4 regions of the Pseudoduganella sp. R-43 genome follow, and region 2 is predicted to be linked to each of the others. Evidence: riboswitches for the same ligand, from Rfam matches in the RefSeq annotation. Region 2 holds a riboswitch; each other region holds the start of a gene.

What was found. A riboswitch is a leader RNA that binds a small molecule or an ion and turns the genes downstream of it on or off. The one in region 2 is predicted to bind cobalamin.
Region 1: it holds a riboswitch for cobalamin, as region 2 does, so the genes downstream of both, ACN9M3_RS01600 (TonB-dependent receptor) here and ACN9M3_RS30700 (TonB-dependent receptor domain-containing protein) in region 2, are expected to answer to the same signal.
Region 3: it holds a riboswitch for cobalamin, as region 2 does, so the genes downstream of both, ACN9M3_RS01525 (energy-coupling factor ABC transporter permease) here and ACN9M3_RS30700 (TonB-dependent receptor domain-containing protein) in region 2, are expected to answer to the same signal.
Region 4: it holds a riboswitch for cobalamin, as region 2 does, so the genes downstream of both, ACN9M3_RS10225 (TonB-dependent receptor) here and ACN9M3_RS30700 (TonB-dependent receptor domain-containing protein) in region 2, are expected to answer to the same signal.

The regions. Positions count from the first base shown of each region.
Region 1 is NZ_CP183988.1:340,486-348,102, reverse strand. Features, by position in the region: gene ACN9M3_RS01610 (O-methyltransferase) at 1-276, opposite strand, end outside; gene ACN9M3_RS01605 (TetR family transcriptional regulator) at 312-1,034, shown strand; gene ACN9M3_RS01600 (TonB-dependent receptor) at 983-3,028, opposite strand; cobalamin riboswitch at 3,103-3,329, opposite strand; gene bluB (5,6-dimethylbenzimidazole synthase) at 3,332-3,985, opposite strand; gene ACN9M3_RS01590 ((2Fe-2S) ferredoxin domain-containing protein) at 3,994-4,326, opposite strand; gene cobJ (precorrin-3B C(17)-methyltransferase) at 4,323-5,324, opposite strand; gene ACN9M3_RS01580 (cobalamin biosynthesis protein) at 5,321-5,725, opposite strand; gene ACN9M3_RS01575 (cobalamin biosynthesis central domain-containing protein) at 5,722-6,486, opposite strand; gene cobI (precorrin-2 C(20)-methyltransferase) at 6,483-7,274, opposite strand; gene cbiE (precorrin-6y C5,15-methyltransferase (decarboxylating) subunit CbiE) at 7,271-7,617, opposite strand, start outside.
Region 2 is NZ_CP183988.1:6,713,108-6,720,724, reverse strand. Features, by position in the region: gene ACN9M3_RS30730 (CobD/CbiB family cobalamin biosynthesis protein) at 1-113, opposite strand, end outside; gene cobU (bifunctional adenosylcobinamide kinase/adenosylcobinamide-phosphate guanylyltransferase) at 116-667, opposite strand; gene ACN9M3_RS30720 (cobyrinate a,c-diamide synthase) at 664-1,968, opposite strand; gene cobO (cob(I)yrinic acid a,c-diamide adenosyltransferase) at 1,962-2,564, opposite strand; gene ACN9M3_RS30710 (ABC transporter ATP-binding protein) at 2,561-3,331, opposite strand; gene ACN9M3_RS30705 (FecCD family ABC transporter permease) at 3,333-4,355, opposite strand; gene ACN9M3_RS30700 (TonB-dependent receptor domain-containing protein) at 4,375-6,213, opposite strand; cobalamin riboswitch at 6,283-6,503, opposite strand; gene ACN9M3_RS30695 (histidine phosphatase family protein) at 6,498-7,037, opposite strand; gene ACN9M3_RS30690 (adenosylcobinamide-GDP ribazoletransferase) at 7,028-7,617, opposite strand, start outside.
Region 3 is NZ_CP183988.1:329,297-336,913, forward strand. Features, by position in the region: gene ACN9M3_RS01505 (DUF1501 domain-containing protein) at 1-222, opposite strand, end outside; gene ACN9M3_RS01510 (DUF1800 domain-containing protein) at 234-1,880, opposite strand; gene ACN9M3_RS01515 (enoyl-CoA hydratase-related protein) at 1,965-2,747, opposite strand; gene ACN9M3_RS01520 (LysR family transcriptional regulator) at 2,836-3,705, shown strand; cobalamin riboswitch at 3,708-3,912, shown strand; gene ACN9M3_RS01525 (energy-coupling factor ABC transporter permease) at 4,038-4,718, shown strand; gene ACN9M3_RS01530 (energy-coupling factor ABC transporter substrate-binding protein) at 4,715-5,068, shown strand; gene cbiQ (cobalt ECF transporter T component CbiQ) at 5,058-5,792, shown strand; gene ACN9M3_RS01540 (energy-coupling factor ABC transporter ATP-binding protein) at 5,789-6,652, shown strand; gene cobM (precorrin-4 C(11)-methyltransferase) at 6,649-7,431, shown strand; gene ACN9M3_RS01550 (sirohydrochlorin chelatase) at 7,428-7,617, shown strand, end outside.
Region 4 is NZ_CP183988.1:2,232,919-2,240,535, forward strand. Features, by position in the region: gene ylqF (ribosome biogenesis GTPase YlqF) at 153-1,100, shown strand; gene ACN9M3_RS10210 (DODA-type extradiol aromatic ring-opening family dioxygenase) at 1,225-2,013, opposite strand; gene ACN9M3_RS10215 (hypothetical protein) at 2,033-2,893, opposite strand; gene ACN9M3_RS10220 (M1 family metallopeptidase) at 2,890-5,079, opposite strand; cobalamin riboswitch at 5,164-5,359, shown strand; gene ACN9M3_RS10225 (TonB-dependent receptor) at 5,432-7,375, shown strand; gene ACN9M3_RS10230 (thiol:disulfide interchange protein DsbA/DsbL) at 7,492-7,617, shown strand, end outside.

The DNA.
Region 1 (7,617 bases), 430 kb from region 2:
GATGCCGAATGAGGTGCCGAATTCGACGATCACGTTTGCCTTGGCGTTGCGCGCCAACATGTACAGCAGCAGGCCCGTCTCGCGCGACACCGGGATCGCGGCGTCTTTCAGGTCCGCGTAGATTTCGCGATAGCCGGTCTTGCTGCTCATGATGCGCACGCGCTCCTCTTCCGGCAGTGCGGCGAAGGCGGCGATAGCAGGCACCCGTGTGCTTTTGGCGTCGTCAAACAGGCGGTTCAGCAGGGGCGCGACAGGTGCGGAAGTCAGGGTAATCATTGGGTATTCCTTTCTTGTGTAAGAGCAGGAATAATATGAATAATCCTTCACATTTCATATTCGCGTTCCCAGGACCCGCCATGACCGATAGCAAAAACGCCCGTGTTTCCTCGCGAAGAAGGCCAAAACAGGCCCGCTCAAATGACCTCGTCAGCGCAATTCTGCAGGCAGCTATTCAGGTTTTGGCGAAAGAAGGCGCCCGCCGCTTCACCACAACGCGCGTGGCGGAGCGCGCGGGCGTGAGCGTGGGCTCGATCTACCAGTACTTCCCCAACAAGGCTTCGATCCTGTTTCGCCTGCAAAGCGACGAGTGGCAGCAAACGTCGGCCATGCTGTCGGATATCCTGCAGGATGCAGCGAAGCCGCCGCTGGAGCGCTTGCGTAAGCTGGTGTATGCCTTTGTGCGCTCGGAATGTGAAGAAGCGTCGGTGCGTACGGCCCTGAACGACGCGGCGCCGCTTTACCGCGACGCGCCAGAGGCCATCGAAACCAAAGCCTCCGGCGATCGGATGTTCCGGACTTTTATCGACCAGGTGCTGCCCAATGCCACCAATGCGGAGCGTACCTTGGCAAGCGACCTGGTGATGGATACTCTCAGCGCCGTCGGCCAGCAGTTTTCCCAGGAACCCCGTACCGATAAGGAGATCAAGGCTTACGCTGGCGGCCTGGCCGATATGCTGTGCGCATATCTGGCCGGGCTGGCGGATCAGAACACGGCGCGCAAAGTCAAACGCACCGTGCGCGGTTCGCCGGGGTGAAAGTGGATGTCGGACACGCCTTCTGCCGGTTCGCCCGCGAGGCGTGAGGCGTAGTAGTAGTCGACATCACTCGCCTTGCGGTCAAACAGGTTGAACACGTCGGCCGTCAGCTGCCAGCGGCGGTCGAAGCGATAGCTGGTGCGCAAGTAGGCGATAGCCGTGCTGGACGAGCGAACGCTGTTGTCCTCCATCAGCGGCCGCGGACCGAAATAGCGCAGCTGGAACGCGCCGGACCATGGGCCGATGTCGTTCAGCGTTGCGCCAAACGAAGCCACCTTCTCGACAGCGCCCGGCACACGGTCGCCGGCGGCGTCGAACTCGGTGTAGCGCGCACGCGAATAGGCCAGGTCGAAGTCCAGCAGCAGGTGCTTGGTCGCGGCGTAGTGATTGTTCCACTCGACGCCGGAACGCTTGCTGGCTCGGCTCGGCGCCGTGTCGCCGGCATCGCCGGAAAATACCAGTTCGGACCCGGAACGCAGGCGCCACAGTGCGACCGAGCTTTGCAGGCCGGTCACGAACTCGCTGCGGGCGCCGACTTCCGCACCGCGCGTTTTCACCAGCGGCGTGACAGGATCGACAGGCTCGCGTTCGCGTGGCGACAGGCGTGCCGTGGTACCGCGCGCATCGTTGCTGTGGAAGCCTTCTCCGTAGTTCACAAAGAACTCCGTCTTGCTCCAGGGCCCGAGCACAAGGGAGATCTTGGGTGATGCAATGTGATCGTTCACCTTCCCGCTGTTCTCCGCGATAGAGCTGCCGACATTGAAGCGGTAGCTGTCGTAGCGGACGCCGGCAATGGAGCGCAGCCAGTCCGTCCACTGCACTGTGTTCTGGAACCATGCGGCCATGCTCGCTTCGGTAACACGCGATTCGGCGATCGGGTGCCGCACCTGCTGCTGCGTCGTTGCGTACAGCCCGACTGGCGCAATGCGGTCGAAGCGCCCCTGCACGCCGATGTTGTTCTCCATCGAGCGTTGGCCGAGTTGACCGAACCAGGTTTGGGTCAGGTCGAAACCCGTCATCTTGCGGCGTTCCGTCTGCAGCACCTGGTCGCCGTTGACCGGATCGTCGAGGAAATAGGTGACGTCGTTGTACAGCGAGAGATCGTTGCGTACCAGATAGGCGTGCGCCTCCGTCAGCGTGTCGCCCGCGCGCTTGCGCCACTCGGCGGAAAGGCTGTAGCGCGCGGTGCGGCCGCCGTCGCTCGGATCGGCCGCACCGAATTCATCCAGCCGTCCGTCCTGTACCGCGCGCAGCGGGATCTGGCTGGTCGCGTGCCAGCCGGCCTTGTACGCCATGCCGGTAATGCTGAAACGCTCCGCGCTGTTGCCCGAACTGTATCGCAGCACACCCGTCGATTTGTGGAACGCTTCCGGCATCTGCCAAGGGCCGTCGTTGTGGCCGAAATCGAGTGCATACAGCAGGTTGCCGTTGCCAACCTCGGTGGAATTCGCCACTACGCCGCGGCGATAGTTATCCGCGCCGACGGTCAGCGATGCAAAATTTTCGTTCAGCTTATCAGACAGGCCCATATGCGCGGCGCCGGCCGATGCAAAATCGCCTTCGTCTGCGTAATAGGGGCCTTTGCGGTAGCGGATGCGGCCAACCAGTTCTGGAATCAGGAAATTCAGGTCCGTATAGCCCTGGCCGTGGCCGTGCGTGCGCATATTGACCGGCATGCCGTCGACGAAGGTGGCGAAGTCGGTACCGTGGTCCAGGTTGAAGCCGCGCAGGTAGTACTGGTTCGCCTTGCCGTCGCCGCTGTGCTGGGTGACGATCATGCCCGGCACGAATTCAAGGATCTCGCCGGGCCGCAATGCAGGCCGGTTGGCGATCAGTGCCGAAGTGATGGTTCCTTCGCTGGCAGCGTCGGAAGTGCGAATGCCATTGTCATAGTGATGGCCAACGACGTACACCCTGGCTGGTGTCTCTTGCTCTTGTGCCTGCGCGACAGCGCACAAGGCCCCCGCGACCATGGGGATCAGTTTCTTTTTCATTATGGATGTTTGAATCGGCAATCCCGCCCACCTCCCCGTGAGCGCGACCGAACAGCGCGCGCATCGTCGCCGATGCGTGCACCACCTGTCTGGCCGGTATCCGGGCTGGCAAGGCAAACCGTCTTGCCTTCCCATGCTTGCGCACAGTGGCTTGTGTAGACGGCCTTCGTTGGAGAACGATGCTTGCTTACCGTTGCGGGGGCAGCACACCCTGGCCTGCCGGCTGAACCAGCACGGCCATGTGTTTCCCGTTTAACTGCACGCTTGAACGCGCGCGAGGCACCAAACGGCGGCGATTATACGCTATGCACTGTTGTTATCCTGCCACCTGTCGGTATAAACCAGGTCGGCCAGCTTGCCGCGCATGGCCCATCCTTCGAGTTCCAGCATCGGCTTGGGATAAAAGCCGGCGACGTGCCCGAGGCAGATGATGGCGACCGGCTTGCCGCCTTCAGGAATGCCCAGCAAGGCAGCCAGCTTGAGCGGGTCGAACAGCGAGACCCAACCCATGCCAAGGCCTTCCACGCGGGCGGCCAGCCACATGTTCTGGATAGCGCAGGCTGCCGAGGCCAGGTCCATTTCGGGCAAGGTGCGGCGGCCGAAGATGTGCTTTTCGCGATGGTCCATCAGGGCTGCCACCAGCACTTCGCCGCAGTCACGGATGCCTTCGACCTTCAGCCGCATGAACTCTTCGTTGCGGTCGCCAAGAGCGGCGCCGGTGGCCCGGCGCTCTTCGTCAACCAGCCGATACATCTGCTCGCGCAGCTCGGGGCTCTCGATGCGGATGAAGCGCCAGGGCTGCATCAGGCCGACACTTGGCGCCTGGTGGGCCGCTGCTAACAGGCGCATGAGGAGGTCTTCATCGATTGCACCAGGTACGAAGTGGCGCACGTCGCGCCGTTCGGCAATTACACGATAAACGGCATCAATCGCTGCCTGGTCAAAACTGCTTTGCACTTCTACTCTCACTGTTGATGGAACACGATTTCCTCAACGGCCTGTCCATTGCACAGGTGCTGGTCGATGATGCGGTCCATGTTCTCGGGAGTGACATTGTAGTACCAGGTGCCGTCCGGCTGGACGCAGACGATCGGGCCGCCCTTGCAGGCCGCAAAGCAGCTTACCCGGCTGCGTTTCACGCGCAGCTCGCCCTCATTCAGCCCCGCGGCCTTGAACTTGTCGCCCAGGCTGTCGAACAGGGCCTGCGACTGGCCGTCGGCAGTGCAGCGCGGGCCGGTGCAAATCAGCAGGTGGCGGTGGTAGCTGCTGATCTTTGGTTTTACCGGGGTGTCGCTCATGCTTCGCTCCCTTCCGCTTCGGTGCTGGTCTCGGCTTCCCACGGCTCGTCGAGCGTGGCGCGGATATAGTCGGCGGGCAGTCGGTACTGCGCTGCCAGTTCTTCAATGCTGGCACCGGCTTCGTGTTCGGCGCGCAGCGTATCGAGCCATCCCAGCAGGCCTGTCGACAGGGAACGGCCTGCACGCTCACCTTCGCGCGTCGCGCCACCCTCTTGCATGTCGTACTTGTTGGCGTAGCCGCGCGGCGTTACCATCAGGCCGTTGCGCACGAAGGTGTTGCTGTTGCCAATCAGGACAGTGCTGAGCATGCCAATGTCGGCGTCGGCCATGCTGTCGAGGGTGGTGAAGACAATATTTTCGCGGCGGCGGTAGGCGCTCTTGACGATGGCAACTGGTGTGTCGGCACGGCGGTGGCGCAGGAACAGTCGCTGCGCTTCGACGATCTGGCGTGTGCGGCGGCCGCTTTTCGGGTTGTACAGCGCCACAACGAAGTCCGCCATCGCCACCGCATCCAGGCGGCGGGCAATGGTCGGCCAGGGCGTCAGCAGGTCGGACAGCGAAATCGCGCAGAAGTCGTGGGTCAGCGGTGCGCCGACCAGGGCCGCGCAGCTGTTCAGGGCCGATGCGCCGGGGATGATCTCCACTTGCACCGGGTCTTCCGGGGTCCAGCCGGACTGGAACAGCACTTCGTAGGTCGGACCGGCCATGCCGTATACGCCGGCGTCGCCGGACGAAATCAGGGCCACCTTCTTGCCGGCGCGCGCGGCTTCGAGTGCGCTGACGGCGCGGTCCAGTTCTTCCGTCATCGATTTGCGGATGATCTCCTTGCCTTCAATGAGGTCGGCCACCAGCTTGATGTAGGTGACGTAGCCGATCACCACGTCCGCCTCGGCGATAGCGTCGCGGGCGCGTTGCGTCATGTGGTCCACGCTGCCGGGACCAATCCCGACCAGCATGATCTTTCCCGCAGAAGCAGGTTGTTCGAATGGAGCGTTCATGGATTCTTCCTTGCGATTGAGACGGTGACATTGCGGTTGTCCACGCCTCGGAGTTTGAATTTTTCGACCACCAGGGCGGTCATTGGCGTGCCTGGGCCGGCGGCCAGCAGGGCGGCAGCCTCGCTTACCGATGGCGTGCCGGTGTAGCGGCGCACGGTTTCTGAAGGATTCGGTACCGGAACGGCCGCCAATTCTTCCGGTGCGTAGAAGTGCAGCGGCCAGCCATTTTCTTCGGCGAAAGCGAGCAAAGCTTCTTCATCGCGTTTCAGCGTGATGCTTGCGGCGGCGCTTACCTGCCCGGGTTGGGCTCCGGCCTCGCGCAGCGCTGCATGCACGGCCTCACGCACCGTTTGCAGCATGGCGCCACGGTCGCAACCAAGGCCGATCGTGAAAGTGCTCACGCTGCGCCGTCCAGAGGCGGGCGATACACCACCAGTCGTTCGTGGAGGGCATTCCAGCGTTCTTCCGACACCTCGGCATGGGTTACCCACAGCAGCGCGGTGTAGCGCTCCAGCAGTACGTCGTCGAAGTGCTTGAAGAAGTGAATGTTGTCCGGCAGCGGCGTCGGCCTGGTCCACCAATTCGGGCTGCCGGCTTCCTGTACGAAGGCGATCGGTTCGCCGTTCACGACGTGCGCAGAAACGCGCGTGATGTTGATCTTGGGCGCTTCCACTCGCCAGCCAAGGTGGCGGCCAAGGATATCGACCGGAATGGTGCGGCCCACGTCCGACGCGGTGGTCAGCACAGGCACTGCGCCCAGCAAGTCGGCTACGCGTTCGCTCCATTCGTTGGCACCACCGACGTGGCCGGACAGGACCGGAATCACGAACTGGCCGGCGTCGTCCACCACAATCACGCCGGGGTCTTCGTCCTTGCTGCGCAGGTGGGGGGCGATCAGGCGCACCACGGCGCCAAGCGACACGAAGAACACGATCTGGTCGTAGCCTTCAATCAAGGGGCCGATTTCATCGCGCAGCGCGCCGTCGTAGGCGCGTACCGCATTCGGCAGGCCGGAAAATTGCGCCGCAAACTTGGCGGAAGTGCAGATGTCGGCGCCGGGCAGGTCGGCGGCCAGGCGTGCAGCCTGTGCCGCGCCATGCTTCGTGATGGCTACCAGGCATAAGCGCGGCGCCGCTGTGTCGACAATTGATAAGCTGCTCATGCAGTCTCCAGGGTTAATGGTTGAGGGCCGGGCTTCTTGAGGCAGCCCTTGATGCGTTCACCGCGAATGCGCTGTCCGTGCTTGACGATCAGCAGCGACAGGTAGCTGACTTTGGTGCCCCGCAGCGCCAGGATCTCGACGCCGCTGAAGCGACGCTCGTCCGGAGCGCCGACACGTTCGATAAAGTGCGCGCCCGCCAGCAAATCCTTGCGCTCAAGCCAGTCGATCAGTTCATCGAGCAGGGGCTTCACCTTCATCAACACCAGGGTGTCGAAGTCCGGCAACAGACGGTCGATGGCGCTGACGCCATATGCCGCTGGCACGATTGCGACCGTGTCATCCTGTTCTGCGAACGGCACTGGCACTTCGGCGCAGGCGGCGGTGAAGGCGTTGACGCCGGCGATGACTTGCACAGGCACCTGCTCGTCCAAAGCCCGCACCGTGCGCGCCAGGTGGCCGAAGGTGGCATAGGTGCTGGCGTCCCCTTCGACGAGAAAAAGCACGTCGCGGCCCGCGCGAAGCCAGGGCAGCACGGTTTCGGCGGCCTTCATCCAGGCCCGTGCGAGCTTTTCGCCGTCGTGCGTCATGGGGAACAGCAGCAATTCATGCTTGTCGGGCGGTGCAAGGCCGGCGCGTTGCACAATATCGAATGCGTAGCTTGGGGTCTTGCCGCTGCGCGCCGGGTAGACCCAAATCGCATCGCGCCGCTGCAACGCTTCCCACGCGGCGCGTGTAATCAGGCCCGGGTCGCCGGGGCCGAGGGAGATCCCCCACAAGGTACCGCTCATGCTGTTCCCCCAGAGCGGCGTGCACAAACGATCCACACAGGATTTTCGGCCGCCATGCGGTGCATGTGCAGGATCGGCTTGCTGCGCGCGGCCTGCAATTGCAGCACGTCCCAGCTCACGCCGTTGCTCTCCAGCGCCTGCAATGCGGCAGTGGCCGTGGCAAGGTTTTCAAGCGTGACGAAGTTCATCACCAGCGTGCCGCCGGGACGCAAGCGTCGCAGCACGCCGGTAATCAATCCCGCAAGTTCGCCGCCCGAGCCGCCGATGAATACGGCGTCCGGATCGGGCCAGGCATCCAGGCCATCGGGCGCCTTGGCGTGGTACAGGCTGTAATTTGCCACGC
Region 2 (7,617 bases):
CGGCCGAAGCCGACCAGCGGATGCAGGCGCGAGACTTCGCCGAGGATGGCGTCGAGCAGCACGCCAGCCAGCAGTGCGGCAGCGAATGTGGTCCAGTCCAGGCCAGCCAGCAGCATCAGGCGCCTTTCAGCATCAGCGGCAGGCCCGCCGCGACAAAGACGACCCGGTCGCAGACGGCGGCAACCGACTGGTTCAGGCGGCCGGCTTCGTCGGCATAGCTGCGCGAGACGGCGCCCCAGGGCACGATGCCCATGCCGACTTCATTCGACACCAGCACGACCTCGCCGCGCTCGACCGCCAACTCGCCGAGCAGGGCCGCGCGCTGTTCGTGGAAGCACGCCGGAAGCTCGATCGTGCCGACTTCCGGGTATTGCGTGCCGTCGCTGAACATCAGATTGGACAGCCACAACGTCAGGCAATCGACCAGCACCAGGCGGTGCGCCGCCCGCCATTCGGCCAATGCGGCAGCAAGTGCGACCGGCTCTTCGACGGTGCGCCAGTGTTGGGGCCGCTGCGCGCGATGTTGGGCGATACGGGCCGACATTTCGGCATCGCCCGCTGCGGCTGTGGCAATGTAGACCACCTCCTTGCCGGAAGCCGCCGCAAGCTGCTCGGCGTGGACGCTCTTGCCGGAACGGGCGCCGCCAAAGACCAGTGTGCGTGTCATGCAGCGCTCCGCAAGAACAAGGCCGCCACCGCGGCGGGGTTGGACGGGAAATAGCCGTGGAAGTAGGACGCTTGCAGCGAACCCACGCGGTAAACGGCTTCGCCCGCGGCGCCGCTTGGATGCTTTTGCGTCGTCGCGGCGGCGGGCACCGAGGTCTCCAGGCGCGAGTAATGGAAGGTATGGCCGCGCAGCGGGCCCTGCGCGGTAGGCATCGCTTGCGCTCCCAGGCCTGCAAGGCGGGCCTGCATGGCGACCTTGCCGGGCAACAGGCCGGCCATCGGCCAGTCATTGCCTTCCTTGTCCTGCAGCGAGTCCGCGAGCGCCATCATGCCGCCACACTCGGCGACGATGGGCAGGCCGTCGGCATGCGCGGCGCGCAGCGATGCCTGCCAGCGCTGTCCGGTGGAGAGCGCTGGGGCGTGCAGTTCGGGATAGCCGCCAGGCAGGTAAACGGCCGTGGCTTCGCGCGGCACCGGCTCGTCGGCCAGCGGCGAAAAGTAGTCGAGCTGCGCGCCGAGTGCTTCCAGCGTCGACAGGTTGGCCGGGTAGAGGAACATGAAGGCCGCGTCGCGTGCGATGGCAATGCGGGAGCCTTCAAGAGGCCGTCCTGGCGCGCCGTTGCCGGCAGCGGCGTCTGCGCCAGCCGCAATGGACATGATTGGCAAGGCGTCCCAGGCCGCGAGATCGAGCGTCAGCTGGCCAGCCAGCGTGTCGAGCAATGCATCGAGGCCGGCGACTTCGTCCGGCAATACAAGACCCAGATGCCGCTCGGGCAGCGATGCGGCCTGCTTGGGCAGGGTGCCCAGCAGAGGGATGTCGCGCAGGGAGGCTGCGACCATGGCCGCATGTCCAGCGCTGGCGATGCGGTTCGCCACCACGCCAGCCATGGCCACCGGCCCATAATCGCGCAAGCCGTGCACCAACGCCCCGGCCGTTTGCGCCATGGCCCCGGCATCGATCACGGCCAATACCGGCAAGCCGAATTCGCGCGACAGGTCGGCGGCGGAAGGCGTGCCATCGTAAAGGCCCATTACACCTTCGACCAGGATCGCATCGGCCTGCTCCGCCGCCTCGGCCAGCAGGGCGCGGCAGCGTTCAGCGCCTACCATCCACAGGTCGAGCGATTCGACCGGCGAGCCGCAAGCGCGCGCCAGCACCATCGGGTCGATGAAATCCGGTCCGCACTTGAAGACCCGCACGCGGCGCCCGGCGCTTGCCAGCTTGCGCGCCAGCGCTGCCGTGACAGTGGTCTTGCCCTGGCCGGATGCGGCGGCGGCAATCAGGACGGCGCGGGCTACCATTCCGTGCCCGGCTGCGCTGCGATGCCGGCCTTGAACGCGTGCTTGACCACGGTCATTTCAGTGACGGTATCCGCGACGTCGATCAGTTCCTGCGGCGCGGCGCGGCCGGTAACCACCGCATGCTGCATCTCCGGACGATCCAGCAGGTCGGCAATCACGTCGTGCACGTCCAGGTAGCGGTACTTCAGGGCGATGTTCAGTTCATCCAGCACCACCATGCCGTAGGATGGATCGCGCAGGAAGGCGCGCGCCTGCTGCCAGGCCTGCTGCGCCTTTTCAATATCGCGCTCGCGGTTCTGCGTTTCCCAGGTATAGCCTTCGCCCATGGCGTGGAAGCTGCACTCTTCAGGGAAACGGCGCAGGAACTGTTCTTCGCCGGTCGACATGGCGCCCTTGATGAACTGCACCACGCCCACTTTCATGCCGTGCCCCATGGCACGCATCGCCATGCCGAAGCCGCTCGAGCTCTTGCCCTTGCCATTGCCGGTGTTGACGATCAGGACGCCGATGTTCTTGTCGGCTGCCGCGATCTTGGCGTCGATAATGGCCTTCTTGCGCGCCATGCGGTCGCGGTGGCGGTCGTTGATATCGCTCATTGGGGGCTCCCGGGAATGAAGATGGTGCGTTCGCCGTGGCGGACGGTTTCGATTGGATGGTCGAGGTATTCGCTGAGGACAGCGGGCTGCATCACTTCCTCGACCGGGCCCGCCAGCCAGCGCCCGTCGCCCATCAGCAGCAGTGCGTGGGAAGAGACGCTGTGCGCCAGCGTCAGGTCATGGCCAACCATCACCACGGTCTTGCGCTGCTCCCGGCAAAGCCTGGACAGCAGCGACATCACGCTGACCTGGTGCGCAAGGTCCAGCGCGTTGGCCGGTTCGTCGAGCAGCAGCAGCGGCGTATCCTGCGCCAGCATGGCGGCGATGGCCACGCGCTGGCGCTCACCGCCGGACAGCGTGCGCACGTCGCGTGCCGCCAGGTGGTCGACTTCCATTGCGGCCAGGGCGGCAATGGCGGCCTGGTGGTCGTCGCTGTTTTCCCAATACCGGTTGTCGTGGTAGGGATGGCGCGCCGACAGCACGGTTTCGATCACGGAGTACGAGAAGGCATCGCTGCGGGCCTGCGCCAGGAAGGCGCGCTTGAGCGCCAGTTCCTGCAGCGGCCATTCGCCAAGTGCGCGGCGGTCGATACTGACATGGCCGGCTTCCGGCTGGCGCAGTCCGGCCAGGGTGCGCAGCAGGGTGCTCTTGCCGGCGCCGTTGCGGCCGATCACGCTCCAGCATTCGCCGTCGCCGACCTGCCAGTCCAGCCTGTCGACCAGGGTGCGCTTGCCCATGGCAAGGCGTAGTTGATGGGTGCCGATCATCTTATTTCCTCAGCCGGTGCAGTTGGTACAGGAAGACCGGCGTGCCCACCAGCGCAGTGACCACGCCCGCAGGCAGTTGCTGCGGCGCGATGATGGTACGCGCCACAGTATCGGCCAGCACCAGGTAGGCGCCGCCGACCAGCGCGGCGCTTGGCACCAGCAGGCGATGGTCGGGGCCGAAGGCGAACCGGCAAGCGTGCGGCACGATCAGGCCGACGAAGCCGATGCTGCCCGCCGTTGTTACAGCACTGGCGGTCAGCAGGCCGGAACAGAAGAACAGGCCCTTGCGCAGCGCGCTCACGCGGATGCCCAGGGTGGCTGCCGCTTCCGCATGCAGCGCCATCACGTTCAGCGAACGTGCAGCGCGCAGGGCGAACGCCATCCCGCCGGCCAGCACAATCCACGGCAGCCAGCGGATCGGGGAACCGGACAGGTCGCCGATCAGCCAGAAAACCATGGTGCGCAGGCGGCTTTCCGGCGCAATCGACAGCATCAGGGTGACCAGGGCGATGCAGCCCGAAGACAGGATCACCCCGGTCAATAGCAGCAGGGCAGTGCCGCCTTCCGCGGCGGTGCCACCGCGCAGGTCGCGCCGCGCCAGGAAGTACAGCATCATCGATACCACGACCGCGCCGGCGAAGGAGGCGGCATCCACCATCCACGCCGCGCACATGAACAGCAATGCCGCCAGTGCGCCAACCGATGCGCCGGACGAAATGCCCAGCACATAAGGGTCGGCCAGCGGATTGCGCAGCAAGGCCTGCATCATCACGCCGGCCAGCGACAGGGAAGCGCCGGTGACAAACGCCGTCGCCGCGCGTTCGGCGCGCAGGCCTAGCAGGTGGCCAGGCAATGAGGTCGGTTGCCCGCTGATGAACTCCCGCAGCGCGCCAGGCATGTCGCCCAGCGGGATGCTGACCGAACCGATCATGCCGGCAGCAACCAGGCTGGCCAGCGATAACAGCACCAGCAGGATGATGACGGTGACGGCGCGCATGCGCAGGTTGGCGGAAAGTGGATGCATAGCGGGCAGCTTATCTCATTTATTTGTAGCTGAAGCGCAGGCCGGCATACACGGTGGAACCGGCGGTGGCGTAATTGCGCGCCAGTTCATAGTGTTTGCCGGCCACGTTGTTCCAGCGCAGGGTGGCAGTCCAGGAACGGTCGAATTCCCAGGCCGCATACAGGTTCAGCAAGCCGTAGCCGCCCAGGCGGTTGCGGTTGGCCGTATCGTCGAAACGGTAGCCGGAAAGCTGCCACTCGGCGCCGGTACTCAGGCTGCCCGCAGTATATTCCAGCGCTAGGTTGCCGTGGCGCTTGGCGCGGCGCACCAGCAGCTTGCCGCTGATGTCGTCCTGCGGGTTCTGCAGGTCGGCGCTCGCGGACAGCGTGAAATTGCTGCCCAGCTGCTGGCGTGCCGACAGGGAGATGCCTTCCAGCGTGGCCTGGTTGACGTTGTAGGCGCAGCCAAAGCGGAAGCCGGGCAGCGGACAAGGGGCGATGTTCACCAGCAGGTCGGTCAGCTTGTTGCGGTATGCCACGGCGCCCAGCGCTGTGCCGCCCTGTTCGAAGTGGACGCCTATTTCGCGGTTGCGGCCTTCTTCCGGGCGATTGGCCGGCAGGCCGTAGCCGGGGTAGTACAGCTCATTGAACGTCGGCGCGCGGAAGCTGGTGCCGTAGCTGGCGTTGACGCGCAGGCCCGGCGTGATGCGGTAGCCGTAGCCCAGCGAGCCGGTACTCTTCGAACCATACTGCGAGCTGTCGTCGTTGCGGGCGGCGGCGGCCAGCAGGTGGTCGCCGCGCTTCATGTTGTAGCTGGCGGCCCAGGAAGTGGTGCTGCGCTCACGCACCAGGGCGGCGGTGTTGGATTCGATTTCTTCCTTGCGGTGTTCGGCCAGCAGCTGCAGGCTGTCGGTGCCCAGCGCGATATCGTTCTGCCAACTGAACTGGGTCTGCTTGGTATCGATCTGGCTGGCGGTGGCGGCAAAGCTGCCGGACTTGTCGCGCGATTGCGCGGCTTGCGTCGTCATCTGCCAGGCGTCGCTCAGGCGGTTGCGCGAGTAAAGCGCGGCGGTGTCGAGCTTCTGCGTGCTCCAGGCGCGCACCTTGGTGCCGCTATCGTAATCCGCTTCCTGGTCGCTATGCAGGAACTGCACGCCCAGCTCGTGGCCGGGCGCGACCTGCCAGGCCAGTTGGCCGTTGGCGTGCTTGCGGTCGTAGCCGTCGTCATCGCTGTTGTAGCTGGAGCTGGCCGGCAGTGTGGCGGAGAAGCCGCCGGAGCGTTCCTTGCCCGCGCTGAGGGCATAGTTGAAGGCGCCGGCGCTGCCGGCAATGCCTGCGGTGCCGGATCGGGTGCCGTAAGTGCCTGCCAATACGCCGGCATCGATCGCCGGGCTGCCGTGGCCATTCTTCGTGAAGATCTGCACCACGCCGCCGATGGCATCGGCGCCGTACAGGGTGCTCAACGGGCCGTACACGACTTCGATATGGTCGACGGCGGACAGCGGAATGGCATTCCAGGCGGCCGCGCCGCTGCTGGCGGAGCCGATGCGTACGCCGTCGATCAGGACGATGACCTGGTTGCCGTTGGAGCCGCGCAGGAACACGCTGGCATTGGTGCCCGGTCCGCCGTTGCGGCTCACTTCGATGCCGCGCTGGCGCTGCAGCAGTTCGGTGATGGAGCCGGCGCCGCTGCGCGCGATTTCCTCTGGGCCGATGCTGAGCGTGTCGCTGATGATGTCGCGTGCTGCTTGCGGCGTGCGGGTGGCGGTGATCAGCACGGAATTCAGTACGGCAGCCTGGGTTTGTGCTTCGACGGCAGGTGCGGCAACGGCCAGTGCCAGCGACGCGATGGCCGCTTGCCGGGTAAGGGGAAAGGACATGACAACTTTCGTAACGAGCCGCCGGCCCACGTCCCCGTAAGCCGGCATGAACAGGAACGGGCGCAGGGCGCGTTCCCACCTGGTCTGGCCGGTATCCGGGCTGGCAAGTCTGGCGGCCTGGCCTTCCCATGCTTGCGCACAGTGGCCGGGAGGTCGCTGCCGCACATTGAAGGCGGCACTTGCTTACCGTTGCGGGGGCAGCACACGTTGGCTGTCAGGGACAGCGCCGTGTTTCCCGTTTAACTGCATTCGAGAATTCGATTGCGGGCACCAAAACCCCGCCATTATACGGACTTGGCTGGCCAGGACAAGCGAAGGATCCCGCAATACTTGATGTGGTTTGGCCTGGCGGCCGCCTGCTGCAAGGGCTCACCGGCGGCGATGGCCGCCATCAGGCGCATGGTGCCGGCGTGGCAGACGACAATGGCGTCGTGCTGCAACTCATCGAGGAAGGACTGCACGCGGCGCGCCACCTCGCGCACGGTTTCTCCGCCGCCAGGGCGGTAATCGAGCAGGTCGGCGGCCCAGGCATCGACCTCGGCGCGCGCGACGTCGGGCCAGCTGCGCAGCTCCCAGGCGCCGAAATCCATTTCCACCAGGCGCGGGTCGGACGTGAAGGCGCCCAGCAGGGAGGCCAGGGCCGTGCAGCGCCGCAGGGGGCTGGAGTACAGGCGGTAGCCGCGGGCGAGGGCGCTGGCCAGTTGCGGCGCCAGGGCGGCGTGGCCGGCGGCCAGGGCGTCCGCTGCTGCCGGAATGTCGCTGCTGCCGTAGCACAGGCCGGGCGCGACATCGGGCTGCGGATGGCGGACGAGGATCAGTTCCACATGCAAGCCAGTGCCGCGACGTAGAACACGGCTTCGGTCAATTGCTGGACAGCGCCAAGGCAGTCGCCGGTATAGCCGCCCAGGCGTTGCCGGAACTTGCGCGCCAGGCAGAGCGTCGCCAGCAGCATGCCGGCCAGGCCGGCGCCCAATGCAGCCGGCGGCAGCCAGCCCACGACCAGCGCGCCCGCCGCGGGCAGCGCGGCCGTCAGCGTCGCGATGGCGAACTCGCCGCCGCGCATTTCCTGCGCCAGCGGCTTGGCCTTGCCCTCCGCGCGCGCATACTCCATGCGCCAGATCAGCGAACAGGCCATGAGGCGCGACAGCGGATGGGCCGCCAGCAGGGCGCCAAGCACCGCCAGCTTCGGCATGCTGGCCAGCGCCGCCACCTTGGTTGCCAGCATCAGGCCGATGCCGATGGCTCCATACGCGCCGATGCGCGAATCCTTCATGATCTCCAGCACGCGCTCGCGCGTGTGACCGCCGCCCAGGCCATCGCAGCTATCGGCAAAACCGTCCTCGTGGAAGGCTCCGGTGGCATAGATGCCGGCGGCCGTGGAAAGCAGCACGGCAAGCAGCGGCG
Region 3 (7,617 bases), 420 kb from region 2:
CTGGTACAGCGTGTAGTTGGTGCTGTCGTAGGGGATGACCGTGTTCGCATAGTCGTTGCCGCCGTACAGGAAGACGCAGACCAGTGCCTTGTAGTCGCTGGCAGTAGCTGCCGCCGCCTCGGCGATCGACATTAGGTTGATGGCCCAGGGCGCCGCCACGCCTGCTACGCCGAGTGCCGATGCGCGCTTGAGGAAGGCGCGGCGCGAAGCTTGATTAGTCATGGTGGTGGCCTTTACTTCTGTACGATGAATTCGGGGGATGCCATGACCAGCGTGAGCGCCGCATAGACGCGGTTGGCGCGCGCGGCGTCGGTGCCGGTCGCCATGCTGGTGACAGCGTTGCGGATCAGGGTCACGGTGTCTGCGCCCAACTGGCCGGCCGCCAGCACCAGATTGATCTCGTCAACCAGGGCAGGCACGTTGTCGGCCAGCGGCAGCAGGCTCGAATAATCCGCCTTGACGTCGCCAATGCCCCTGCTGATGGCAGTCTGCATGTAGTTGGCATAGCCGACCACGCTGGTTTCGTTCACGATCTGGAATTCTGGTGCGACCACGCCCAGTGCCGGCGGCACGTAGCCGGGGCGGAAGAAATTGAAGACGCTCGGCGAGCGCAGCGGGCTTTGTCCCAGGCGGGACGAGGGCTCACTGGTATTGCCAATGGCCCAGGCTTCGCTCGGCGAGGTGGCGTTGTAGGCACGCGCCCATGCGGTAAAGCGCAGGATGGGTTCGCGCACCTTGCCGAAGCCGGCGTTCGTCAGATTGGCCGCGGAACGTGCTTCCTGGTCCAGCAGGATGGCCTTGATGACCGCTTTCAGGTCGCCCTTGACGCCGCTGCCGTTGTTGTTGAAGACAGCAGCGACACGCGCCACGTACTCTTTCGCTGGATTGCTGGTGACCAGGCGCTGGATCAGCTGCTTCGATACGAAAGGCGCCACGTTCGGATGCGCGAAAATCGTGTCGAGCGCCTTGTTCAGGGCCGTTGCCGCATCGACGCCGCTGGCGATCGTGGTGCCGAGGAAGATTTTTTCGCCAGGCTCGTATTTGGTTCCAACCTGGGTCATCGGGCGCTTGCGGTAATCCGGCGTGTCGCTGGTACCGCCGGCGAGGTCGGAGTCCCAGCCGGTGAATACACGGGCCAGGCCGGAAATGTCGGCTTGGGTATAGGTTTCCTGCTCGGTCGCCGTGCCGTCCGGGTTCAGCTTCAGCAGGCCGATGGTGAAGAGCTGCAGGATCTCGCGGGCGTAGTTCTCGTCCGGCATGGAGCCGGTTTTCGGATTGGCCTTGGCGTTGCCGCGATAGGTCAGGTATTCGCCCATCGAGGTCGACAGCGTGACCTGCTGCAGCAAGGTGCGGTAGTTGCCGAAGGCATTGGCCTCCAAAATGTCCATGTAGGCGGCGCCGGTGAAGGCACGCCAGGCACCGGTGAAGCCATCCAGAGAGGCGACGACGATTTCGGACAAGGCCAGCGTCACGCGCTGGCGCAGGGTATCGGGGGACGTGATCAGCTTGACCCACAGTGCCGCATCGATGCCGGCCTGGGTGTTCTTGTTTTCGATGGCGTTGAAGCCCTTCGCCATCAGCCAATCCCAACGCGATTGCGAAGTGGGCATCGACATCTGCTCGTCCAGCCACTTGCTATAGCCGAGCGCCTGGACCCGAGTCATCTGATCATGCGTTGCGCCCATGGAGGCCTGGGCGAGGAAACGTGCGGCCTGGGCGCCTGCAATCGATTCGACCTGGGGTGGCACCGGCGAGGTCGTACCTCCGTCGCTGCCCTTGCTTTCGCTCCCCCCGCCTCCGCACGCTGTCAGCAAGGTTGCCGCGGCCAGGGTCGCAGAGAGCTTTAGCGAGCTCTCATTATTCTCGATTGTGTCGTCCATTGTTGCCCCTCGGAAATTTCCTTAAGGGGGCAGTATAGCTAGAAATGGATGAGCAAAACCTATCGTGCGCAGGTTTTGTGGGTTTTATTCAACCCTTTGCCGAATGTAGTCGGGAGCGACTTTTTTAATGAAAGCCTCTGTGCCGATGCGGAAGTTTTCCGTTGCCGCGACGAGCCCGAAATAGTCGGCGCCCAAGCCTGCGGATTCTTCCAGCGTCATGTTCAAGCCACGGTGCAGGGCCTCCCATGTCAGGCGCACTGCGTCCGGGGACTGGTCGAGGATCTCGTACAGGATGGCGCGCGCTGCATCCATCACCGCGTCGGGACTGGCCACCTGCTGCACAAGGCCGATTCGCAGGGCTTCTTCAGCATCGATGATGCGGCCGCGCAGCAGCATTTCCGCTGCGCGGCCTTTCCCCACCAGGCGCGCAAGGCGGGTAGTGCCGCCAAAGCCAGCAACAGCGCCGATGCGCACTTCAGGATGACCGAGTTTTGCATGGCTGGCTGCGATGCGGATCATGCATGCTTCGGCAAGTTCCAGCCCGCCGCCCAAGGCGTGTCCGTTCAGGGCCGCCACCACGACCTTGCCAAGATTCTCGATGCGGTGCGTGATGTGGACCGCAAGCCTTGCGAATTCGCGTACTTCCAGCGGGGTAGCCTGGCTCAGGTACTTGATGTCGGCGCCGGCGGAGAAGGCTTTGGAGCCGGTGCCGGTAAGTATCACGGCGCCGGCTGCGGAACTGGCGGCCGCCATGTCCAGCATTTCTTCCAGTCGCTGCAAGGTCGGCAGGTCGAGCGCATTCAGCGCATCGGGGCGATTCAATGCAATGACGGCGATGCCGGCGGATTCTCCATACAGGACAGTCATGGCTTGGCTCCGGGAGTTGAGATTAAGGTTAGTATAGGTTTCCAGAATTGGACGTAGTTTTGTGAGTTCAGAAAACAGTTTTCCGAAAATGAAAAACCTTGCCTTCGACTGGAATGAGCTGAAGTTCTTTCTCGCGGTTGCACGAAGCGGCGGCCTTAGCGGCGCTGCTGCGGTACTGGGCACCAGCGCATCCACGGTCTCGCGCCACGTTGACGCGCTGGAGCGCCGCACTGGCCGAAAGCTGTTCTTGCGCCAGCAAAGCGGCTATGCGCTGACCGATGACGGCAGTGAACTGCTGGCGCACGCCGGGCAGGTGGAGCAGGCCATGGCTGCCGCTGCTGCGCCGGGCGATGCGCAGCGCGCAGTGTCCGGCGTGGTGCGGCTGGCGACTACTGAAATGCTGGCGCAATTCCTGGTCGCGCCCAGGCTGGCGGCATTGCGAACGCTGCATCCGGCGCTAAGGGTGGAGCTCGATATCGCCATGGCTGCGGTCAACCTGTCGCGGCGCGAAGCCGACCTGGCGCTGCGCATGGCCGCTCCGGACGATGGAGCAGGCGACTACATCGCAAGGCGTATCGGCAAGGTCGATTTCGCCCTTTACCGCGCAGCCGCTGTTTCGCATGACAGCGGTGACTACATAAGCTGGGACGGCGCCTGGGATGGCCTGCCGATGGCAGCCGCACTGCGCACTGCATTCGACGGCAAACCGCCAGTCCTGGCGTGCAACAGCCTGCCCACGCAGATCGCCGCCGCCCGCTCCGGCGTGGGCGCCGCCATGCTGCCATGTTTCATCGGTGATGCAGAGCCGGCGCTCCAGCGAATGGGGCGACTGGCCACGCCAGTATCGCGCGACCTGTGGCTGGTCTATCACCGCGACCTGAAAGCGAGCCTGCGCGTACAGGCAATGGCAGCCTTCCTGACCGAGATCACAGGCGTTTGCCACGCAAGAGACCTTTAATGTACTATTCGGCAATTGGGTGCGCGCGTCCTGTCCTGGATGCGCGTTAAACGGGAAACCGGTGACGCTGCCATGTGCGGCCACTCCGGTGCAGCCCCCGCTGCTGTAAGCCTGACGAATCCGGAAATACGCCACTGCGCAACGCGCGGGAAGGCCCGGACGAGGATGAAGGCGAGCCAGAATACCGGCCCGATACTGCCAGCACTGTTCTCCGGGGTGAAGGGAAGCCGCTGTCGACCGGCTTCCTGCGTCTTGCCCGCCTGCCCCCTGTCGACCGTCTCCCGATTCTCCCATGAAGGTGCTCCCATAGACCATTCGACGGGAGGTTTCGAATGCACATCATGGAAGGTTTCCTGCCGCCCGCGCATGCGCTTGGCTGGGCAGCCGTATCCGCTCCTTTCCTGGCCTGGGGCCTGCGCAGCATGGCGCGCGGCTTGCAGGCGCACCCCGAGCGGCGCATGCTGCTTGGCGTTGCTTCGGCCTTCGCTTTCCTCCTGTCTGCGCTGAAGCTGCCGTCCGTGACGGGAAGCTGTTCGCATCCGACCGGCGTCGGGCTTGGCGCGCTGCTGTTCGGTCCTGCGGCGATGGTGCCGGTCGGCTTTGTCGTGCTGCTGTTCCAGGCCTTGCTGCTGGCCCACGGCGGCTTGACCACGCTGGGCGCGAACGTGTTCTCCATGGCGATCGTCGGGCCCTTCGTTTCCTATGGCGTATTCCGCTCCACGGCGGCCCTCGGGCTATCGCGCGCGGTCGCGGTGTTCGCGGCCGCCTGTATCGGCGACCTGGCAACTTACCTGACCACTTCTGCACAGCTGGCCTGGGCCTTTCCTGATCCGATCGGTGGTATCAGCGCTTCGTTCGCCAAGTTCGCCGGTATCTTCGCGTTGACACAACTGCCGATCGCTATCAGCGAAGGCTTGCTGACCGTACTGGTGGTGAATGCGATGGCGCGCTTCAATGCGCACGAGCTGCGCCTGCTGCCGGTGATGGCGCATGTGAAGGAGAAGTCGGCATGAAGGCGCGTACTGGCTTGATCTGGGCGGCCATCATCCTGTTGACCGTTTTGCCGCTGTGGTTTGCAGACATGCCGCCGGCGGAGCCGGGCGGCGCGGCGCCAGCAGCATTCAGCGGAGCGGATTCGCGCGCGCAACAGGCGATTGGCATCATCGCACCACACTACAAACCCTGGTTTGCACCGCTGTTCGAACCGCCGAGCGGAGAGATCGCGTCGCTGCTGTTCGCGCTGCAAGCTGCGATCGGCGCGGGCGTGATCGGTTTCTGGCTCGGCACATCGATGGCGCGCGAGCGCGAACAACGTTGCGCACAGGGGGATTCGGTGCCGGAGCAGGATTCCCATGCGGATTGACGCCGCAGCCTACGCCTCGCGCTGGCAGGCCGTCGCTCCAGGCGCGAAGGGCCTGTTCGCGCTGGCCGGCATCGCTGCCGCCTGGCTCGCCCGCAGCCTTGACACGCTGGCCGTGCTCGCGCTGCTCTCCATGTTCGCCACGCTGGCCGGGGCGCGCGTGCCAATCCGGACCTACTTTGCCGTAGCGGTAGCGCCGGTCGGCTTCCTTTTGCTGTCCTGCCTGACAATGCTGGTCACGCCTGACGGCGGGGGCGGCTGGCGGTGGGCGCCTGGGCTCTCGCCGGCAGTCGGGTACATTGCCCTGCGCTCGATCGCCGCGCTGGCCGCCGTACTCGGGCTGGTGCTGACCACGCCGATGCCGGACCTGTTGATGTTGCTGCGCCGCCTGCGCGTACCCGAACTGCTGCTGGACCTGATGGCGCTGTGCTACCGCATGCTGTTCGTGCTGCGCCAGGCATGGGACGAAGGCAGTACCGCGCAAGCTGCGCGCCTGGGACATGGCGGCTGGCGCCAACACTGGCGGTCGATAGGGTTGCTGACGGGCCAGATGGCACTACAGGTATGGCAGCGCGCGTCGGCACTGCAAATGGCGGCCGATGCGCGCGCCTTCGAGGGCAGCCTGCGCCACTTGCCGACCTCCTTCCCGCATGCGCGACGCCAGCTTGCCCTATCCTTGCTGGCGAGCGTGCTGCTGCTGGCATTTTCCCTGCGTGACAGGCTATGACGCCTTTGATCGAACTCGAAGCAGTGGAGCACGCGTTTGCCGACGGCAGCCCAGGCCTGCGCGGCTGCACGTTGTCGCTTGGGCGCGGACGCCGTCACGCGCTGCTCGGCGCGAACGGCGCCGGCAAGACCACGCTCCTGCTGCACCTGAACGCTTTGCTGCGCCCCACCGTGGGCCGCTTGCGCTGGCACGGCAACGAGTACGACTACAGCCGCAGTGGGCTGGCCTCGTTGCGCAGCCGGGTCGGCCTTGTGTTCCAGAATCCTGACCGCCAGCTAATCTCGGCACTGGTCGAGGAGGATGTGGCGTTTGGGCCGCTGAACCTCGGCCTCGACGACGCCACGGTACGCACTCGCGCCGCGGATGCGCTCGATGCCGTAGGCCTGGCCGGCTTTGCGCGCCGTCCCGTGCACCACCTGAGCTTCGGCCAGAAGAAGCGCGTCTGCATTGCCGGCGTGCTGGCCATGCAGCCCGAAGTCCTGCTGCTGGACGAACCGATGGCGGGCCTGGACTCGCCGATGCAGATGGAACTCGAGACATTGCTGGACCGCCTCGCCGCGCGCGGCGTGACGATCGTCCTATCCACCCACGACGTCGACTTTGCCTATCGCTGGGCCGACGACATCCACATGATGGCTGCTGGCCTCTGCATTGCATCGGTTCCCACCCAGGAGCTGGCCTCGCGCCAGGAGGCGCTGCGCGCTGCCGGCCAACGCTTGCCCCAGGCATTGGCATTACATGCCGAGCTGGCCAAACGCGGCTTGCTTCCCGCCGGCGCCGCACCGCGAAGCGTGGAGGCCGTGCTGACCGCGCTGCGCGCCCAGCCTGTCGACGAACACCAAGGAGAAATACTGATATGACAGCTGGCAAAGTCTGGTTTGTCGGCGCCGGTCCCGGCGACCCCGAACTGATCACCGTCAAGGGACAAAAGCTGCTGGCACAAGCTGGCGCCGTGCTGTTTGCCGGCTCGCTGGTGGACCGCGCCGCAACGCTCTACGCGCCGCCTGGCTGCGTTATCCGCGATTCGAAAGACATGACGCTGGAAGAGATGACGGCCTGGCTGATCGAGCAAACTCGGGCCCACAGCACCGTAGTAAGGCTGCAGACCGGCGATCCCGGCCTGTACGGCGCCCTGATTGAAATGGCGCGCCCGCTTGCCGCCGAAGGCATTGAATGGGCAGTGGTCCCGGGCGTTTCGTCCGCCATGGCTTCGATGGCAGCCGCCGGAGAATCCATGACCTTGCCCGAGGTGACGCAAAGCGTGATTTTCACCCGCGTCGAAGGCCGCACCCCAATGCCGGATGGCGAAGACCTGGCCAGCCTGGCCTCACACCGCACCACGCTGTGCATCTTCCTGTCGATCACCCTGATGTACAAGGTCGAGGCGGCCCTGCGTGCGGCGGGCTGGCCGGAGGACTCGCCCATGCTGGTCGTGCACAAAGCCAGTTGGCCCGGCGAGGAGAAGATCCTGCGCGGGACGCTGGCCGACATCAAGCAGCGCTGCCGGGAAGCCGGCGTAGCCAGCCAGGCCATGATCGTGGCCAGCCCCACGCTGTGCGCCTTGCACTGGGAAACCCTGGTGCGCTCCAAATTGTACGACCCAACCTTTACCCACCGTTTCAGAAAGGCCAGCGCATGAACCAATCCATCATGATGCCAGCGATTGCAGCAGCGAGCGATACCATCCTCGTCGTCGGCCATGGCTCCCGCGAAGAGTCGGGCAACCAGGAAATCCGTGAATTCGTGGACATGTGGCGCGCACGCCGGCCGGGCTGGCGCATCGAATTGTGCTTTATCGAGTTCGCTCCCCCCGAGCTGAATGCCA
Region 4 (7,617 bases), 2.3 Mb from region 2:
TTGCAAATTGACAATAGTTACAAACTTTACCACATTATCAAAAATCTTCGGGATGGGCAGCGGGCAATCGTGTGAGCCCAAGTGTATGTGGGTAAAAGGCTGTGGCGCCATGTAAAATAGCGGATTGTTTATTCGATTTTTAGGGCAAGAGCATGTCTATCCAATGGTTCCCCGGGCATATGAACGCCGCCAAGAAAAAGGCGGCGGAACAGATGGCCGACGTCGACGTCGTCATCGAAGTGGTTGACGCGCGCCTGCCTGCGGCCAGCTGCAATCCTCTTGTGGAAGAGCTGCGCAAATTCCGCTCGCGCCCTTGCCTGAAGATCCTGAACAAGATCGACCTGGCCGATCCCGATGCCACCGCGGCCTGGATTCGCCATTTCGAGCAGGACAAGACCGTCACTGCCTACGCGATGACGACCAAGAAGCCGTCCGACGTAGCCAAGGTGATCGCCAAGGCGCGCAAGCTGGCGCCGCACCGCAATGAGCCGACCAAGCCATTGCGCATGATGATCATGGGAATTCCCAACGTCGGCAAGTCGACCCTGATGAACGCGCTGCTCAAGCGCCGCGTGGCGAAGGTGGGCGACGAGCCGGCCGTCACCAAGCAGCAGCAGAAGATCTACCTGGATATGGAAACGGTGCTGATCGATACGCCGGGCCTGCTGTGGCCGAAGATCGAGATGCCGTCCGACGGCATGGCGCTGGCGGCCTCGCACGCGATCGGCGCCAACGCGCTGATCGAGGAAGAAGTGGCGGTTTGGCTGGCGGAAGAACTGTTGAAGCGCTATCCGGAATTGCTCAAGGCGCGCTACAAGGCCGACGTGTCGGCGATGGATGGCGTGGCGCTGATCGAACGCGTGGCGCAATTGCGCAGCTACCGCTTGAAGGGCGGCGACTGGGATTTCGAGAAGGCGTCGCATATGCTGCTGCAGGATTACCGCAGCGGCGCACTGGGTCGCATTTCGCTGGAAACGCCGGCCACCCGTGCCGAAGCGCTGGCAGTCCACGCGGAGGCCGAGCGCATCAAGGCGGAAGAGGCGGAGCGCAAGGCCGCAGAGAAGGAAGCAGAGCGCATGAAGGGCAAGCGCGGGACCTGAAACCGGTAAACCCGGGTCAGACCCACAGGGTCAGACCCGCCTGCTCACCTGCAAACTGGAAAGTCTCCAGCAGCAGCTGATTTGACCGGGTCAGACCCTTGGGTCTGACCCTGGTTTACCGGTTTTAGCCGAGCTTAAAGCTGGACACCGCCAGCGCCCCCATGAAACGGTCTTCGTGATACACCACTTCGGCGGCTGCATCCTCGGCCGCACCCACCACCACCATCAAAGGCAGCAAATGCTCTTCGCGCGGATGCGCCATGCGCGCGGCAGGCGCCCGTTCCCATTCCAGCAAGCGCGCCGTGCGTTCACCCGGTGCTGCCGCCATGGTCTCGCGCAACCACGCATCGAACAGGCGTGAAGCCTCTGCGCCAGCGGCGTTGAACGCGCGCAGGTTGTGGAAACTCAGGCCGCTGCCGACGACCAAAATACCCTCGTCGCGCAAAGGACGCAGCAAGCGGCCAATCTCCAGGTGCTCCGCCGGATCCAGCCCGTGGCGCAGCGAAAGCTGCACGATCGGCACATCGGCTTCAGGAAAGGCGGGATACATGGCGCTGAACGTCCCATGGTCGAAACCGCGCTCCGGATCGAGGCGCGCCCGCCCGGCAAGCAGTCCTGCCACGCGTTCGGCCAGTTCCGGCGAGCCGGGGGCGGGGTACTGGATCTGGTAGGTATGCGGCGGAAAGCCGCCGTAGTCGTAGATCATCGGCGGCCTGGCCGACGATGAAACGAGGAAGTCGCGTCCCTCCCAATGGGCGGTGACGACCAGCAGGGCCTTCGGCTTGCCGCCGGCCTGGCGCGGCAAGTCGCGCAGCGATGCATCGAGTTGGTCGTAAGCGTTGCCGAACTGGTCACGCATCCAGGGCCATGGGCCGCCGCCGTGGGACAGGAAGAAGGTGGGCAAGGTAGTCATGCCCACCAATATACTCTGGTCAGCGATTCGTTGCAGACAGCGACATCAGCGCAAACAGGCGGGCGGCGCGCATCCACGCCATCGCCAGGGCGATCAGCTGTGCCAGCACGAACGCAGCTACCAATAGCGCGGCATTGCTGCCGGCCACATTCAGCCGTGCCACTGCCAGCACGGCCGCCAGCAGCAGGCCGCCCGCAGTCAGCGCCGTGTAGGCGCCCAGCATGGCCACGGGCCGGCGCAAGAGAAGCTTGACGCCCCGCCACCAGGCCTTGACGGCAGACGTGCGGCGGCGGTCGATCGCCAATTGGGCGCGCCCGGCATCGAGCGTCAGGTTGGTCAGCGCCACCAGCAGGGCTGTGACGACCGTGGCTGCCAGCTGCCAGCGTGCCGCATCGGCTTCCAGTACTGCCTTGCCGGCATAGTTCTCGGCAGCTTCCGCCAGCGCACCGCCCAGTGCAAACGCCACGCCCAGCGGCACGATCGCCCACAGCAGCATGCGGAACATGCGCGGGTATTCGGCGACCCCGCCTGCGCACAGTTCGCGCAAGGTGGCGGTTTGCTGCGCACGGCCGGCAGTGACGATGGCGCTGGTCAGGAACGGCGACAGAAGCAGGGTCAGGACCAAGGCAGCGATGCCGCCGGCTTGCAGCGAAACGGCGTTGCGCCGCAGTTCGGCGGATATGTCGGTGAAAGCGAGGCCGTCGAGCGCGCGCGCCAGTTCGGGGGCGCGCACCGAGTTGTCCAGCAGCGGCGCCAGGCTATTCCAGATGGGCAGGGCCAGCAGGGCTGTCGGCAGCAGCATGGCGATCAGCCAGATCAGCATCAGGCGCCATTGCAGGGCGGCGCGGGCGGCGTGTTTGAGGTTGGTCGTCAGCTTCATACAGTGGCGATGAAAGAGAGCAGGGTCTGGATGATGGCGGCCAGGTCGAAGGTCCAGCGGCGCGACGCGCTGCCGTCCTTCTTCAGGGTGCGGCTGTCATCGAGCTTGCTGACGTCGAGCAGGTGTTTGCCCTCAGGGTCGAGCTGGGCGGATACCGCTTTCACGGGCTTGGTCCACTCGTAGGTATGCCAGCGCTGTTCGCCGCCCCAGAATACGGTCTCCTTGGTGCCATCGGCAAACGTGACCACCAGCGTCTGCAGGACATCGGCGCCGCGCCGGCGCACGGTGACCCGCGTCAGGTAGGGGAACGGGCCGGTGCCTGGCTTGGCTTCCGGGTTGGCCTTTTCCCATGCATCGCGCAGCTGTTCGACGTGCTTGTCGACCTGCTCTTCGCTCAAGTCGGCAAGCTTGCCGCCCTTCATTTGCCGGCCCGGCAGTGGCAGCACCTCTTCGCTGGTGAAGGAGGAAATGCGGTCGTCCACGCGCGTGGTGGCATAGACCTGCTGCGCGAAGACGGTTTCCACCAGCTGGCGCTGGCCGCTGACTTCTGCCAGCGTCTCACGGAAATCAGCCACGCTTGGGTGGCGGAATTTCCAGCGGCGGTAATACTCCTTGAAGGCGCGCTCCATGGTTTCCTTGCCCAGCTGCGCTTCCAGGTCGTGCATGACCAGTGTGGTGCGCGAATACACCGGGCCAATGCCTTGCAGGCGGGTATAGGCATTCTGGCCCAGCGGGTCGGATGGCTCGTCACGCGGCGTGCCCTGGCGTTCGAACTCGAAGCCCTTGATGGTGGGCGCAAATCCGATCGCGCGCAGGAACGGCGTCGTGAGGTAGGCCTTGCGGCCCGTATCGCGCAGCATGCGCTGGTTCCAGTACTCGTTCAGGCCTTCGTCCAGCATCGGCTCTTCGAACTCGTTGCTGGCGAGGATGCCGTAGAAGTAGCCATGGCCGAATTCGTGAATGGTGACGAAATCCAGCGCCGCCGATGCGAACGTGCCCGGCTTCAGGCCGGCAAAGTTGTCGACAGTGAAGAAGGTGGGGTACTCCATGCCGCCCGCTTCGCTGGCGTTATGCGGAGGAATGACCACAGTCACGGTTTTGTACGGATAGGGGCCGAGGGTCTTCGAGAAGTAGTCCAGCGAATCCTTGGTGGCCTGCAAGGCAGGCGCCGCGTTGGATGCGAATTCCGGCGGATAAAGCACGGTGATCTTCACTTGCGGGCTGCCGGGCCCGGTCCAGGTGCCGGTCAGCGGTGCCGCAGTGCGCTTGTCGGCGGTCCACGCGAAATCGTGCACGTCGCCCTGCACGAAATGGTGGGTCAGCTTGCCGTCCTTTTCCTGCGGGGCGCCCTGCAGTTCGCCGGTGGCTCCCACGGTATATTCCCTGGGGACGGTGAGCTTGACGTCATAGCTGCCAAAGTCCGCGTAATACTCGGATTCCGCGTGGTATTCATGCGCGTTCCAGCGCACCGCGGTGGCGCCCCGTTCGCCCGGCAGTTCCAGCACGGCGATCTTGGGGAACCATTGCGCCACCAGGTGGAAGCTGTCGAAGTAGCCGCTGCGCGCCATCACGCGCGGAAGCTGGTCGAAAAAGGCGATATCGAGCGTGGTGCTGGCGCCCGCTGCGACAGCCTGCGGCAGGTCAAGGCGCACCACGGTCTGGTCGGCCGCCGGGCCGCCGTCGGGATGCACGAAAGTCCACGGCACCTTGGCGCCGCCTTGCTGCACGCTGCGCAATTCCGTGTAGCCCCATTCTCCATCTTTGCTCAGGGCGCTGTTGCGAATGCCGCTGCCGGTTTTGCGCTCCTCGGTGTGGAATGTGCTGTAGCCGTTCTGGAAGGCATTCAGGTACAGGTGCAGGTAGACGCTGCGCACCGGTTCGGCGCTGCGGTTGCGCCAGGTCAGGCGCTGCTTGCCGTCGATGGTGTGCTTGACCGGGTCCAGGCTGGCTTCGATCTGGTAGTCCACCACGCGGTCGGACAGCGTGGCCTCCTGGCCGGTGCGGATGCCGCCCCAGGCGCCGGGAGCGCTGGGCTGCATGACGGCGGCCGCCTTGGCTGGCGCCAGTGCGATGCCGCTACCGGCTTCCGGCACGGTGGCGGACGTCGCGCCACCGGCCCACAGGCTGGCCTGGACCGCGACCCCGCCCAACAGGGCGGCCGCGGCCAAAAGGTGAGTGATGCGCATAAGACTCCATTGGGTTTTTTGCAACACCAAAATATAGCCCGGGTGGCGGCCGATTGCCAAACTTTTATGCCAACTTTAACCGGCGTATAATGGCGGCGCCTTGGTGCCCGCCTCCTGTTCATGGAGGCAGTTAAACGGGAAACGCAATGTGCTGCCCCCGCAACGGTACGCAAGCGCCGTCATTGAGACGGCAGGCCGCGCCAATTAGCCACTGCTGCTGCAGGAAGGTGGCCCGGTCAGTCTTGCCAGCCCGGATACCGGCCAGGGAGGTGGAAGCGCGCCCGCGCAGGGTTCGTCTTCTGTGGATTCCGGCTGCGGGGACGCAGGCGGATACTCTTTCTACTGATTTGCCATGACCTTCATCACTTCGCGCTGCGCCGTTGCCGCAGCGGTTGCCCTGTGCTTTGCCGCAGCGGCCCAAGCCCAATCGAACACCGTTGTCGTTTCCGGTTCCCGCTTCGCCAGCGATCCGTCGCTGCTGCCGATCGGCGCCACCACCATCACCGCGGCCGACATCCGCCGCGCCGGCGTGTCCGACGTCAACCAGGCGATCCGCAAGATCGGCGGCGTGTACGGCCGCCAGAGCCTGACCGGCAGCCCCGACTTCGGCCTCGACCTGCGTGGCTTCGGCACCAACAGCGACCAGAACGTGGTGATTGTGCTGGATGGCGTGCGCCTGAACGAAAACGAGCTGTCCAGCGCAACCCTGTCCACCATTCCGATCGACATGGTGGAGCGCATCGACATCATGCGCGGCGGCGCCAGCGTGCTGTATGGCGAAGGCGCCACCGGCGGCGTGATCCAGATCACCACCAAGCGCCCGCAAGCCGGCGAGCGCAGCGGCAATATGTTCACTGAGCTGGGCCAGTTTGACAGCGGCGAGGTGCGCGCCAGCGTGGCACAGGGCTTCGACGGCTTTGCCTTCGACGCGTCGGCCGGCCACCAGCGCTCCGACAACTACCGCGACAACAATGAATTCAAGCAGTCGCGCCTTAACGGCGGCGTGAAGTTCAGCACCGGCGTGGGCAGCTTCTCGCTGCGTGCCGACATCGCGCGCCAGGACCAGCGCTTCGCCGGCAGCCTGACGGAAGCGCAATTCAACGCCAATCCGCGCCAGACCCTGACCCCGAACGATTTCGGCAAGCTCGATAGCGACCGCTATACCGCCGCCTGGGAGCACAAGGTAGGCGCTTTCGACCTGGCTGCGGAGCTGTCGCATCGCAAGAAGGAAGCGGAAGCCACTTACTTCAGTCCATGGGGCGTTTCCAGCTCCGCCTACGACACGAAGCAGACCCAGTTCTCGCCGCGCGTGCGCCACCTTGGCCAGTTCGACGGCATGCTGAATGAACTGGTCGCCGGCTTTGACTTCGGCCGCTGGAACCGCGTCACCACCGCGTCCTTCTCCGCCGCCGACGCCAGCCAGCGCAGCAAGGCTTTCTACCTGCGCGACGAAATGAAGTTCTCCGGCCCGCAGCAATTCCGCCTGGCCGCCGGCGTGCGCCGCGAACTGTTCGACAAGGATTCGATCGATCCAGTGCCATTCACCACCGCCACCTACAGCGTGAAGCAAGCCAACAACGCCTGGGAAGTGCAGGGCAGCATGCTTGCCGCGCCGGGCCTGACAGCGTGGGCCAAGATTGGCCAGAGCTACCGCGTCGCCAACTCCGACGAGAACGGCTTCACTCCGCAGGCCAACAAGCCGCTGGAAACCCAGACTTCGCACGATGTTGAAATCGGCCTTGGTTATGCGCAGGGCGCCGCCAAGCTTGACGCGCGCATTTTCCGCCACAACCTGGACAACGAGATCTATTACGACCCGACCGCAGGCATGTTCGGCGCCAACACCAACCTGGCGCCAACCCAGCGCAAGGGCTTCGAGCTCGATGGCAGCTACCGCTTCGCGCCGGAATGGCAGGTGCAGGGCCACTTCCAGCAGGTGGATGCCGAGTTCCGCTCCGGTCCGAACGCCGGCCGCGAACTGGCGCTGGTGCCGAAGAACATCCTGACCGTGCGCCTGGCCTGGCTGCCGTCCGACGGCCAGAGCGCCGACATCGGCGTGCAGCGCGTCGGCAAACAGCGCTACGGCAGCGATTTCGACAACAGCTGCGACGCCCGCATGCCGGCGTACACCGTGGTCGATGGCCGCTACGCGCGCAAGTTCGGCCAATGGGAACTGGCTGTGACCGCGCTGAACATGTTCGACAAGGAGCATTTCAGCCAAGCATTCAGCTGCCGCGCAGGCATCTACCCGAACAGTGGCCGTCAACTGAAAGTATCGGCACGCTACGACTTTTAAGCGCTTAAAACAGGCTTAAAAATGCCCCGTTGGCGCCTTTTTGGCCCACGGGGCTGATCACGGCGCGCAAAAAATGGTAATCTCGCGGCGTTTACCATTTACCTGTAAGGATGACCATGCGTTTGCTGCGACTGCTGCTTGCTTCTGCCGCCCTGATGTTCACCGCTGCCGGCGCCTATGCCGCCGAGCCGAAACAAGGCGTTGACTATACGGTTCTCGACACCCCGGTGCGCACCGAAGCC